DNA from 3 places in the Pseudomonas sp. Hz4 genome. Region 2 is predicted to be linked to each of the others. Evidence: riboswitches for the same ligand, from Rfam matches in the RefSeq annotation. Region 2 holds a riboswitch; each other region holds the start of a gene.
The links. Region 2 has a riboswitch for cobalamin ahead of cobO (cob(I)yrinic acid a,c-diamide adenosyltransferase). Riboswitches for the same ligand answer to the same signal wherever they lie in the genome.
Positions count from the first base shown of each region.

Region 1 (3,270 bases), 1.8 Mb from region 2:
TTGAGAGGCTGCAATGGGACGATTTTTGCCTGTCACTACTGCCGAAATCAACACAATGCAGCCAGTCGTGACGGGCAGCTTCGCTACCCTTCAGTCAGTCCCTTCCCGCACCAACCGTCTGACCTCAGCCTGTATGGCATAAGCCGGCGCCTCCACAGCATTGAAATCTTGTGTATACCGCTGGGCGAATCCTTCTACCCCCCATTCCTGATACTGCTGCACATGCTTTAATTCGTGAGCCCAGAGCGCGATGTTCTGTTCTGCGGTTTGAGCGTCCCGGAAGAGGATGATGTCGATCAGCGTCACGGCACCGACATCGGGGTTTTGCAGCATGGCAGTGGCGGTGCTGAATTGGCCGTTGTCGCTAACCTTGTAGCGCGCGGTATCGAGGACGCTGGGGTCGTACCAGCGCAGCAGTTGCTCCCGGATGTGCGGTGGAATGGGTTGGATGCCGGCGTTGGCTGCTTCAGCGCGGGCTTGGGTCAGCCACAGCGCCAAGGCAGGTGCCGCGATCTGGAAGATGCCATCAGACAGGGGGCTGAGCAGCTGTCCTGCGTCTGGCAGGCAGATGCAGCTGTCCAGGCACACTTGTTTCTCGCCAGCTGGGCAGGCGTTGGTCTGGGCCGGCACTTCAAGCGTCAGGCAAAGAACAAACAGCGCCACCAGGCGCGTGGTGATAGGCGGCATTGGGCGCTCCAAGGACGGACGCAGCACGAACAGTGGGTCACAATTGATCGACGACCCGCATAACTTTAGCGTATCGCTGTCGGTCTCTTCTCGATGACCGCTTCACGCCCTGAGAAAGTCAGTCGTGAACAGACAGTTATCCCGGTTGAGGATGCCGAGCGCGATCAGCGAGTCGAGTTCGTTGAAACCGTCGAAAGTCAGGATGCATCAGGAGCCTCGTGCGAGTGGAGACGTTGTTGGCGTCATCGTAAAATCGACGATCAATACATTCAAATAATTGTCATGGATACATGACGACAGCCTGTTATCAGCCAACAGCGCTCAGTGGTGATATACGGCATGATCGACTACCATGCCGGCCGCCGGTTTCCAAATGGGATTAATAGGGAATCCAAGATGCCTGACACGGCATCAAACGGAACTGCCCCCGCAACTGTAGGTGCTGAGCCTGCTCCTGAACTGCCACTGGGATCACTCCCGGGAAGGCTGGAGCCTGGCGACGACGCATCAGTCAGGAGACCTGCCGGCCAAGTAAATCACTAACCGGCGGGGTGTTCGGGAAGGACATCCTTGCGCCGAGCGTTCCTGAGTGATCGGCACTTCACTGCTTCAATGGCAGCGTTCGATGATGTGTTTCCAGTCCGTACCCCTGCTCTTGTACGGTCAAATGGAGATTGCGTCATGCTGCTGTTCCGCCTTGCCACCCTCGCCACTGCCCTGGGTCTGTCCACCCTCGCCCATGCGGCCCCGACCCACTATCCCCTGACCGTCGAGAACTGTGGCAGCACGCTGACCTTTCAGCAGGCACCCAGCCGTGTCGTGACCATCGGCCAGGCGGGCACTGAAATGTTCTACGCCATGGGCCTTGGCAACACGCTGGTCGGCACTTCGCTGTGGTTCAACGATGTGCTGGCCACGCACAAGACAGAGAACGAGACGATCGAACGCCTGGCCGACAACGAGCCGAGTTTCGAGGCGGTGATCGGCAAGCGTCCACAGCTGGTGGCAGTGGAGTTGGAGTGGATGGTCGGTCCGCAAGGCGTGGTCGGTACTCGCGACCAGTTTCACGAACTGAAAATCCCGACCTACTTGATGCCGTCCGACTGCGAAGCCAAGGACAACCTGGTCGGTGCCGATGGCACACGTCTGGAGGCATTTCACATCGACAGCCTCTACAAAAGCATCAGCCAATTGGCTGAAATTTTCGATGCGCAGGAACGTGGCCAGCAGCTGACCGCCCAACTCAAGGCCAGCCTGGCCAAGTCCATTGCCACCGTACAGAACAAGGATCTGAAGCACACCAGTGCGCTGTTCTGGTTCTCCAGCGCCAGTCTGGATATCGACCCCTATGTCGCCGGGCACAAGGGCATTCCCGACTTCATGATGAATACGTTGGGTGTGCGCAACGTGGTTCAGTCTGATGAAGAATGGCCAACAGTCGGCTGGGAAACCATCGCCAAGGCCAACCCGACCTTCCTGGTCATCGCACGCATGGATCGCCGTCGATTCCCGGCTGACGACTATCAAAAGAAAGTGGAATTCCTGCGCAGCGACCCGGTGACCCGCAACATGGACGCCGTGAAAAACAACCGCATCATCATCCTCGACGCCATGGCCATGCAGGCCAGCGTGAGAATGTTCGACGGTCTTGAAACCCTGGCATCAGCCATCAACGGCTACGACCTGCAGAAATGACCAGGGTGCTGATTCGTACGCTGCTGGCATTGCTGACACTGCTGTTGGCCGTGATTGCCGGTGTGACCATCGGTGAAACGAGCATCGAACCGAGTGTGGTGTTCCAGGTGCTGGCGAACAAACTGTGGACTGCCGGTTATGTCCTCGACCCGATAGACGAAGGCATCGTCTGGAATTACCGCCTGACCCGCGCGCTGGTGGCAGCGGCCTGCGGTGCGGGCCTGGCCACCTGCGGGGTGATCCTGCAATCGCTGTTGCGCAACCCGCTGGCCGATCCTTATCTGCTCGGCATTTCCGCCGGCGCCTCGACAGGCGCTGTACTGGTGGCATTGCTGGGTCTCGGGGCGGGGTTGATTTCGCTCTCGGTGGGGGCGTTTGCCGGCGCCGTTGCCGCCTTTGCCGTGGTTGTTTTGCTGGCCCGCGCCAGTGGTTCAAACGGCGGCACCGGGCAAATCATCCTGGCGGGGATTGCCGGTTCGCAGTTGTTCAATGCGCTCACCGCGTTTCTGATCACCAAGTCGGCCAGTTCCGAACAGGCCCGCGGCATCATGTTCTGGTTGCTGGGCAATCTCAGCGGCGTGCGCTGGCCATCGGTGTGGCTGTCGGTGCCCGTGGCATTGACCGGTCTCGCGGTGTGCCTGTGGCACCGTCGGGCGCTGGATGCCTTCACTTTTGGTGCCGACTCAGCCGCCTCGCTCGGCATTCCAGTACGCCGAGTGCAATTTTTGTTGATCAGCTGCGCCGCACTGGTGACGGCAGTGATGGTGTCGATTGTCGGCTCCATCGGTTTCGTCGGCCTGGTCATCCCCCATGCCGTGCGACTGCTGCTGGGCACCCGGCATGCGCGTCTGCTGCCGGCGAGCGCGCTGGGTGGTGCAGTGTTTCTGA
Region 1 is NZ_CM142719.1:2,553,403-2,556,672, reverse strand. Features, by position in the region: gene ACYZTR_RS11630 (eCIS core domain-containing protein) at 91-687, opposite strand; partial or broken gene ACYZTR_RS11625 (AraC family transcriptional regulator) at 829-891, opposite strand; cobalamin riboswitch at 1,027-1,229, shown strand; gene ACYZTR_RS11620 (ABC transporter substrate-binding protein) at 1,369-2,382, shown strand; gene ACYZTR_RS11615 (FecCD family ABC transporter permease) at 2,391-3,270, shown strand, end outside.
Region 1: it holds a riboswitch for cobalamin, as region 2 does, so the genes downstream of both, ACYZTR_RS11620 (ABC transporter substrate-binding protein) here and cobO (cob(I)yrinic acid a,c-diamide adenosyltransferase) in region 2, are expected to answer to the same signal.

Region 2 (3,270 bases):
GGTTTTCCAGAAACACCGTACGGGTTTCGGCGATGCCGTCGTGATCGCTGTCGCGCAGCAGCGTGATGCGGTTCGGGCTGGGGACGCCGGCACCGGCGCGGCCCATGACTTTCTTCATGACCCAACCCTTGATGCCTTTGCCGTCATCAGGTTTAGGTGGCGCGTTGGTTTCGGCGACCAGCACGTCGCCATTGGGCAGCACATAAAGCCAGCGCGGGTGATCGAGACCTTCAGCAAAGGCCGCCACCTGAGTCCCTGTCGTGGCGATGGGTTTCGCGCCGTCCGGCCAGCCGATCGCGGGGGCGATGTTCATCGTCGGGATCAGGGTTTTGTTGGGTTCTGGCAGCTTGGGCGAGGGGCCGGTGCCGTCGGAGACTTGCAGCCTGGAGGTTTCACCACAGGCGGCAAGCCCTCCGGCGAGCACAATGACGAGAGCGAGCTGAGGCTTGCGCATGCTGATCTTCCCTATGAATGCATTGACCTAATCAATAGAGAAGCGCAGGTGCACGATGGTTCAACCGGTCAGCCGCGGGCTTCCTTGAACAGCACGGCGATGCCGGGGTGATAGTTGCCGGCTTCGTTGCGCAACTTGCGATACGCGTAGGGGAAATACCAGGCCACCGCGCAGGTGTGTTCCTTTTGCAGGTCGTCGACCATGTCTTGGAGTTCTTCCGGGGTAGCGCTTTGTTGGGCTTTTTGCGGCGCAACGAACAGGCAGCCGAGTTTCAGGTCGCTGGCGTAGCTGATGCGCTTGGCGTCGCTGGTGATGTCCTGCAATGCTTGAGTCAGGTTCAGGCTGTTGACGCGTGGCCAGCGCTGGGTCGCCTGAAGGTAAGCGCGTTCTTCGCGGGTCGCGATAAACAGATCGGCGCGGCCATTGCGTTCGCCTTCTTCGGTCTGTTTACGGGTCGGCGTTTGTTGCAGTGTCACCATTTCCGCCATCCACGCAGCGGCGGACAGCAGGCTCAGGTTGGCTTTTTCATCGAACCAGTAAGGCGTGTCGTTATCGCCGCGCACGGCGTTGTAGCGGTCAATACAGTCAAACCAGCGTTCCAGCACCGGGCGCAGGAATTCCAGCTTCGGATTGCTGATGATCATGCCTTGCATGTGGCTCACCTTTGTTTTTGTGTTGTGAGATTATGGCTCTTTGATATCACTGCTGAGAGTGTGGCACAAGATTGGCGTCAGATAATTGATCGACGGCAGTTATTCGCTCGCAGGCCGCCCGTCTTCAATTGACGCTCCATCCCCAACCCTCTAACCTTCGCGGCTTGTTTCAGGTGCTCTGTGACCTTGGTCGACAGAGTGAAACAGGGAAGCCGGTGAGTGCGTTCATTCAACTAATGAAGAACCACGATCCCGGCGCTGCCCCCGCAACGGTAAATGAGTGAAGACTGCGCCTTGAGCCACTGTGTTGATGTCGACATGGGAAGGCGCGCAGTCAGGCGAATCGCCGCTCATGAGCCCGGAGACCGGCCTGATCCATCCAGCGGCATCACGGTGGGCGATGCCAGGCTTTTTGCCGTCTATTCTTGTGCCTGCCCGCCGTTATCCAGCCTCAACGGAGAGCTCCCCCATGACTGATACCCCCGATCGTGACGAACGTCATCTGGCGCGCATGCTGCGCAAAAAAGCCGTGATCGACGAACGCATCGCCAACTCCCCGAATGAATGCGGCCTGCTGCTGGTGCTGACCGGCAACGGCAAAGGCAAAAGCAGTTCGGCCTTTGGCATGCTCGCCCGGTCCATGGGCCACGGCATGCAGTGTGGCGTGGTGCAGTTCATCAAGGGGCGCAACAGCACCGGCGAAGAACTGTTTTTCCGGCGCTTCCCGGAACAGGTGCGTTTTCATGTGATGGGCGAGGGCTTCACCTGGGAAACCCAGGATCGCCACCGTGACATCGCCGCCGCCGAAGCTGCGTGGGCGGTGTCCCGCGAATTGCTGCGTGATCCGTCGATTGGCCTGGTGGTGCTGGATGAGTTGAACATTGCGCTCAAGCACGGTTACCTCGATCTGGATCAGGTGCTCAGCGATTTGCAGGCGCGTCCGCCGATGCAGCATGTGGTGGTTACCGGTCGCGGCGCCAAACCGGAGATGATCGAACTGGCCGACACGGTCACCGAAATGGGCGTGATCAAACACGCGTTCCAGGCCGGGATCAAAGCGCAAAAAGGCGTCGAGCTGTGAATACTACTTTATGAAAATCAGCCATCACTGCCCGGCGGTGCTGATCGCCGCGCCGGCCTCCGGTCAGGGCAAGACCACCGTCACCGCTGCGCTGGCCCGTTTGCATCGCAATCAGGGGCGCAAGGTTCGCGTGTTCAAGTGCGGCCCGGACTTTCTCGACCCGATGATTCTTGAGCGCGCCAGTGGTGCGCCGGTGTATCAACTGGACATGTGGATGGTCGGCGAGCAGGAAAGTCGTCGTCTGTTGTGGGAAGCCGCCGGCGAAGCTGACCTGATCCTCATCGAAGGCGTCATGGGGCTGTTTGACGGTACGCCGTCCAGCGCTGACCTGGCGCGGCATTTCGGTGTGCCGGTGCTGGGTGTGATCGACGGCACCGCCATGGCCCAGACCTTCGGCGCACTGGCGTTGGGGTTGGCGCGCTATCAGCCGGATTTGCCGTTTGCCGGTGTGCTGGCCAACCGCGTCGGTACCCTGCGTCACGCGCAATTACTTGAAGGCAGCCTCACTGAAGGTTTGCGCTGGTACGGCGCCTTGTCCCGGGAAACCGGGATCGAATTGCCAAGTCGCCATTTGGGTCTGGTTCAGGCCAGTGAGTTGAACGATCTCGATCTGCGCCTCGATGCGGCCGCCGATGCGTTGGCCAGCAGTTGCGAGGTCGCGCTGCCACCGGCCGTCGAATTCGCCGCCCCGGATGTGCTTGAAGCCGAGCCGTTGCTGACGGGTGTGCGAATTGCCGTGGCCCGTGACGAAGCGTTCGCCTTCACCTACGGTGCCAGCCTGGATTTGTTGCGGGCGATGGGCGCTGAGTTGTCGTTTTTCTCGCCGATCCGCGATACCCGATTGCCCGATGCCGACAGTCTCTATCTGCCGGGCGGCTACCCCGAGCTGCACCATGTGGCGCTGTCGCAAAACAGCTCGATGCTGACCGCGATCCGCGCCCACCACGCGGCTGGCAAGCCCTTGCTGGCCGAATGTGGCGGCATGCTGTATCTGCTCGACTCGTTGACCGATGTCGAGGGCACTCGCGCTGAATTGGTCGGCCTGCTGGCAGGGGATGCAGTGATGCAAAAGCGTCTGGCTG
Region 2 is NZ_CM142719.1:4,346,763-4,350,032, reverse strand. Features, by position in the region: gene ACYZTR_RS19815 (PQQ-dependent sugar dehydrogenase) at 1-454, opposite strand, end outside; gene ACYZTR_RS19810 (hypothetical protein) at 523-1,107, opposite strand; cobalamin riboswitch at 1,262-1,495, shown strand; gene cobO (cob(I)yrinic acid a,c-diamide adenosyltransferase) at 1,577-2,188, shown strand; gene ACYZTR_RS19800 (cobyrinate a,c-diamide synthase) at 2,199-3,270, shown strand, end outside.

Region 3 (3,270 bases), 660 kb from region 2:
GGCTGAGTTGCGGTTGATAGCCGGCCAGTTGTTCACTGCTGAAGTACATCAGTGGCAGCGCTAGCTGTTCAGCCAATTCGATCAAACCAGGTTCTTCGCGCTTCAGGTCAATGCTGGCCAATGCCTTGATCTGGTGGAGCTCGATTTTATAAGCCTGTAACGCCTGATCGAGCAACGCCCGCAGCGTGCTGACGGGGCAGCCGCGCTGGCAGCCCAGGCCGACCACCAGGGTCGGCGCGGCGCTAGTGTCAGTCATGCGTGGTATTGACCATCGCTTTTGCGGCGGAACAACCAGGCACTGATCAAGCCCAGGGCCAGCCAGAACGCAACGTTGGTCAGCTGCGAAGCGATTTTGAACTGAGCTTCCAACGCTTCTGGAGCCAGCATCGAGTGGACTTCCGGTTGTGGTGCGCCGATCACGTGAGGAACGGCCAGAATGGCCACGCCGAGCACTTTCATCAACCAGTGGCGGCTGAACACGATCAATGCGATGCCGGCTGCAGTGGAGGCGGCAGTGCTGATCCACCAGATCTGCCGTTGCGCCAAATCAGCAGCGGCAGTGCCCGGCAGCTCAGGCGGCAGACCGAGGGTTGGCGCCAGCACGAACGTCGCATAACCGGCCAGGCCCCAGAGCAGGCCTTGGGAGGTTTTGGTCGGTGCGCGCAAGGTATAGAGGCCGGCGAGCATCAGGGCGAAACCGACCGCTACCACCAGGTTGCCGCCCGTGGTCGACAGCACGCGCTGCCAGCCGTCTTCCGGTTCCCAGGCTTCGGCGTCGTGGGTGTGAGCGGCGACAGCACCCGCGGCGTGTTCGTGAACTGCAACAGCGGCGGGCTCGGATTTTTCGTAAGTCTCGGCCTGCAGAATCAGCGGAGCCACCCAGAAGCTTTGCAGCAGGGTCAGCAGCAAGGCGGCCAGAAGCCCGGTGAACCCTGCGGTTTGCGCAATACGCTTGATCATGTCAGCAGCCTCAATGGCACGGGAATGCAGAGCTGTGGCGGGTATCGTGCGCGGCATTGTGCACCGCTTCGATGTGCGAGAAACCGGCGAAATACACCAGGCTAGCGCCAAGGATCGACGCACACACCGCGGCGGTCAGGCGTTGAGTCAGGGTCGTGGTGGTGCTGGCGGTGCTCTTATCGGTGTTGCTGCCGGTACTGCTGATGATCGACATGGCGCTTCCCTCTGGTCTGTCAGCGGGTGAATAGAGCGCATGGAAGACCCCTGCGAGTCGGGCGCGCAGAGGTTCAAACAGCGCCCGCCCACCGCGGGTTTGTCATTCAGTGATCGTAATGGTCACTTTGTGTTGCGGGCCGGTCTCCGGGCTCACGAGGGGCGTTGGCTTTCGCCCTGACCTGCAAGCATCACCTTCCCATGCTGAACTGCTGGCACAGTGGTTCTGACGCTTCGCTCGCTTACCGTTGCGGGGGCAGCACCGGACTGACATGACTTTAGAGGAAAGCACATGATTCACCGGTTTCCCGTTTCACCCTGTGAAGGGCACCCGTAACACAGTGCGTAGGAGAGCATGGGCGGGGGTTGGGCGTCAATTGGCAAGGGTTCTCACTTGGATACCGAGTCGCGTCCTTCGCGAGCAAGCCCGCTCCCACAGGTGACCGCATTACAATAATGAAATGGCTACCCCCGCCGCCCCCTGTGATCGCCCACTAAGCTTTCACAGGGGGCCTATCGGAGACCGTTGCCATGAACAAAGTAGCTATTGCCGCCATCGACCTGGGAAAACACTCCTTTCACCTGCATGCTCAAGATGATCGTGGTCATGAGCTCCAGCGCAAAAAGTTTACTCGAGTGGCGCTGATCCAACACCTGGCGAACCTCGATCCCTGCATCGTCGTGATGGAAGCCTGTGGCGGCGCCCACTTCATGGCGCAGGAGGTCGCAAAGCTGGGACATACGCCCAAGCTCATTGCGCCTCATCTCGTGCGTCCTTATGTGAAAAGCAACAAGAACGACTTCGCTGACGCCGAGGCGATCTGCGAGGCAGCGACCCGCCCAACGATGCGCTTTGTCGCCCCCAAGACCCAGGCTCAGCAGGCGTTGGCCATGCTCAACTCGACACGGGATTCGTTCATCAAAGACCGCACCGCGACCGTCAATCGGATTCACGCAGCCCTTCTGGAGGTTGGCGTCAGCTTGGCCCCAGGCTTCAAATCGATCAACGATCTGCCGACGCTACTTGAGGCGAGTTCATTTTCTGAAGACATCAAAATAATTCTGACGATGCTACATGAGCACTTCAACTACCTGAATGAGCGGATCAAGGCACTGGATAAGCGAGTGCAATGCCAGGCCGCTGAAGATGATCTGGCATCTCGTTTGATGACCATGCCGTGTGTCGGCCCGATCACCTCCACCGTCCTGGCTGCCGAGTTGGGTGATGGCAAACAGTTCAAATGCGGGCGAGGCTATTCGGCCTCGATCGGGCTGGTGCCCAAACAGCATTCCACGGGCGGCAAGACCGTTCTATTGGGCATCAGCAAGCGCGGTGATCGCAACCAGAGGCGCCTGCTCATCCAGTGCGCCCGTGTCTACTTGATGCAGCTGGAGCGCCAGAAAGGCTGGCTGGCGGACTGGGTCCGGCAGCTATTAGCCCACCATCACTCCAACCATGTGGTCTGCGCGCTGGCCAATAAGCTGGCGAGGATCGCCTGGGCGATTGCGGCACACCACTCTGAATTCGATGCAGGGCCAACCGCGATGAACGCCTGACCCTGCTGTCACCCGAGCACCACCCACCTGGTTTTGCGATGCTGGATAACAGATGACGTGAACGGCCAACCGGCCTGACGACAACCCTGAGCTCCCACACGGCTGAAAGGCCGTTCGAATAATTAGGATCGTCGGGCATCGATTCTCATCGAGGCGCGGGGGCCACAACCCCACTCAGACGCCGGATAGATGAAAGCAAGCCAACCACGCATCAAAAACAGTATTGCAGAAAAGGGGGTAACCATAGATGTGGGAGCGAGCCTGCTCGCGAAGGGGCCGGTACGGCTGCCACAAGACATTGACCCGCCCTCACACGATGCGTAGCCTTGCGCTTTCGAGGTTCTTCGGCGTCTGCCGAAGCTAAGAAGGGAACGCGGTCGATGCCGCGGCTGCCCCCGCAACTGTGAACGGTTCTGTTGGCTGCCACGCCACTGCAAGCCCTGTCTATCGGGTCCGCGGGAAGGCGCAGCCTACGTCAGTCGAACGACTGGCAAGCCGTCAGCCAGGAGACCTGCCTCGACACAGATTCTCACTTTCAAC
Region 3 is NZ_CM142719.1:3,691,762-3,695,031, reverse strand. Features, by position in the region: gene ACYZTR_RS16840 (cobalamin biosynthesis protein) at 1-256, opposite strand, end outside; gene ACYZTR_RS16835 (CbtA family protein) at 253-960, opposite strand; gene ACYZTR_RS16830 (CbtB domain-containing protein) at 971-1,174, opposite strand; cobalamin riboswitch at 1,295-1,523, opposite strand; gene ACYZTR_RS16825 (IS110 family RNA-guided transposase) at 1,705-2,730, shown strand; cobalamin riboswitch at 3,051-3,263, shown strand.
Region 3: it holds a riboswitch for cobalamin, as region 2 does, so the genes downstream of both, ACYZTR_RS16830 (CbtB domain-containing protein) here and cobO (cob(I)yrinic acid a,c-diamide adenosyltransferase) in region 2, are expected to answer to the same signal.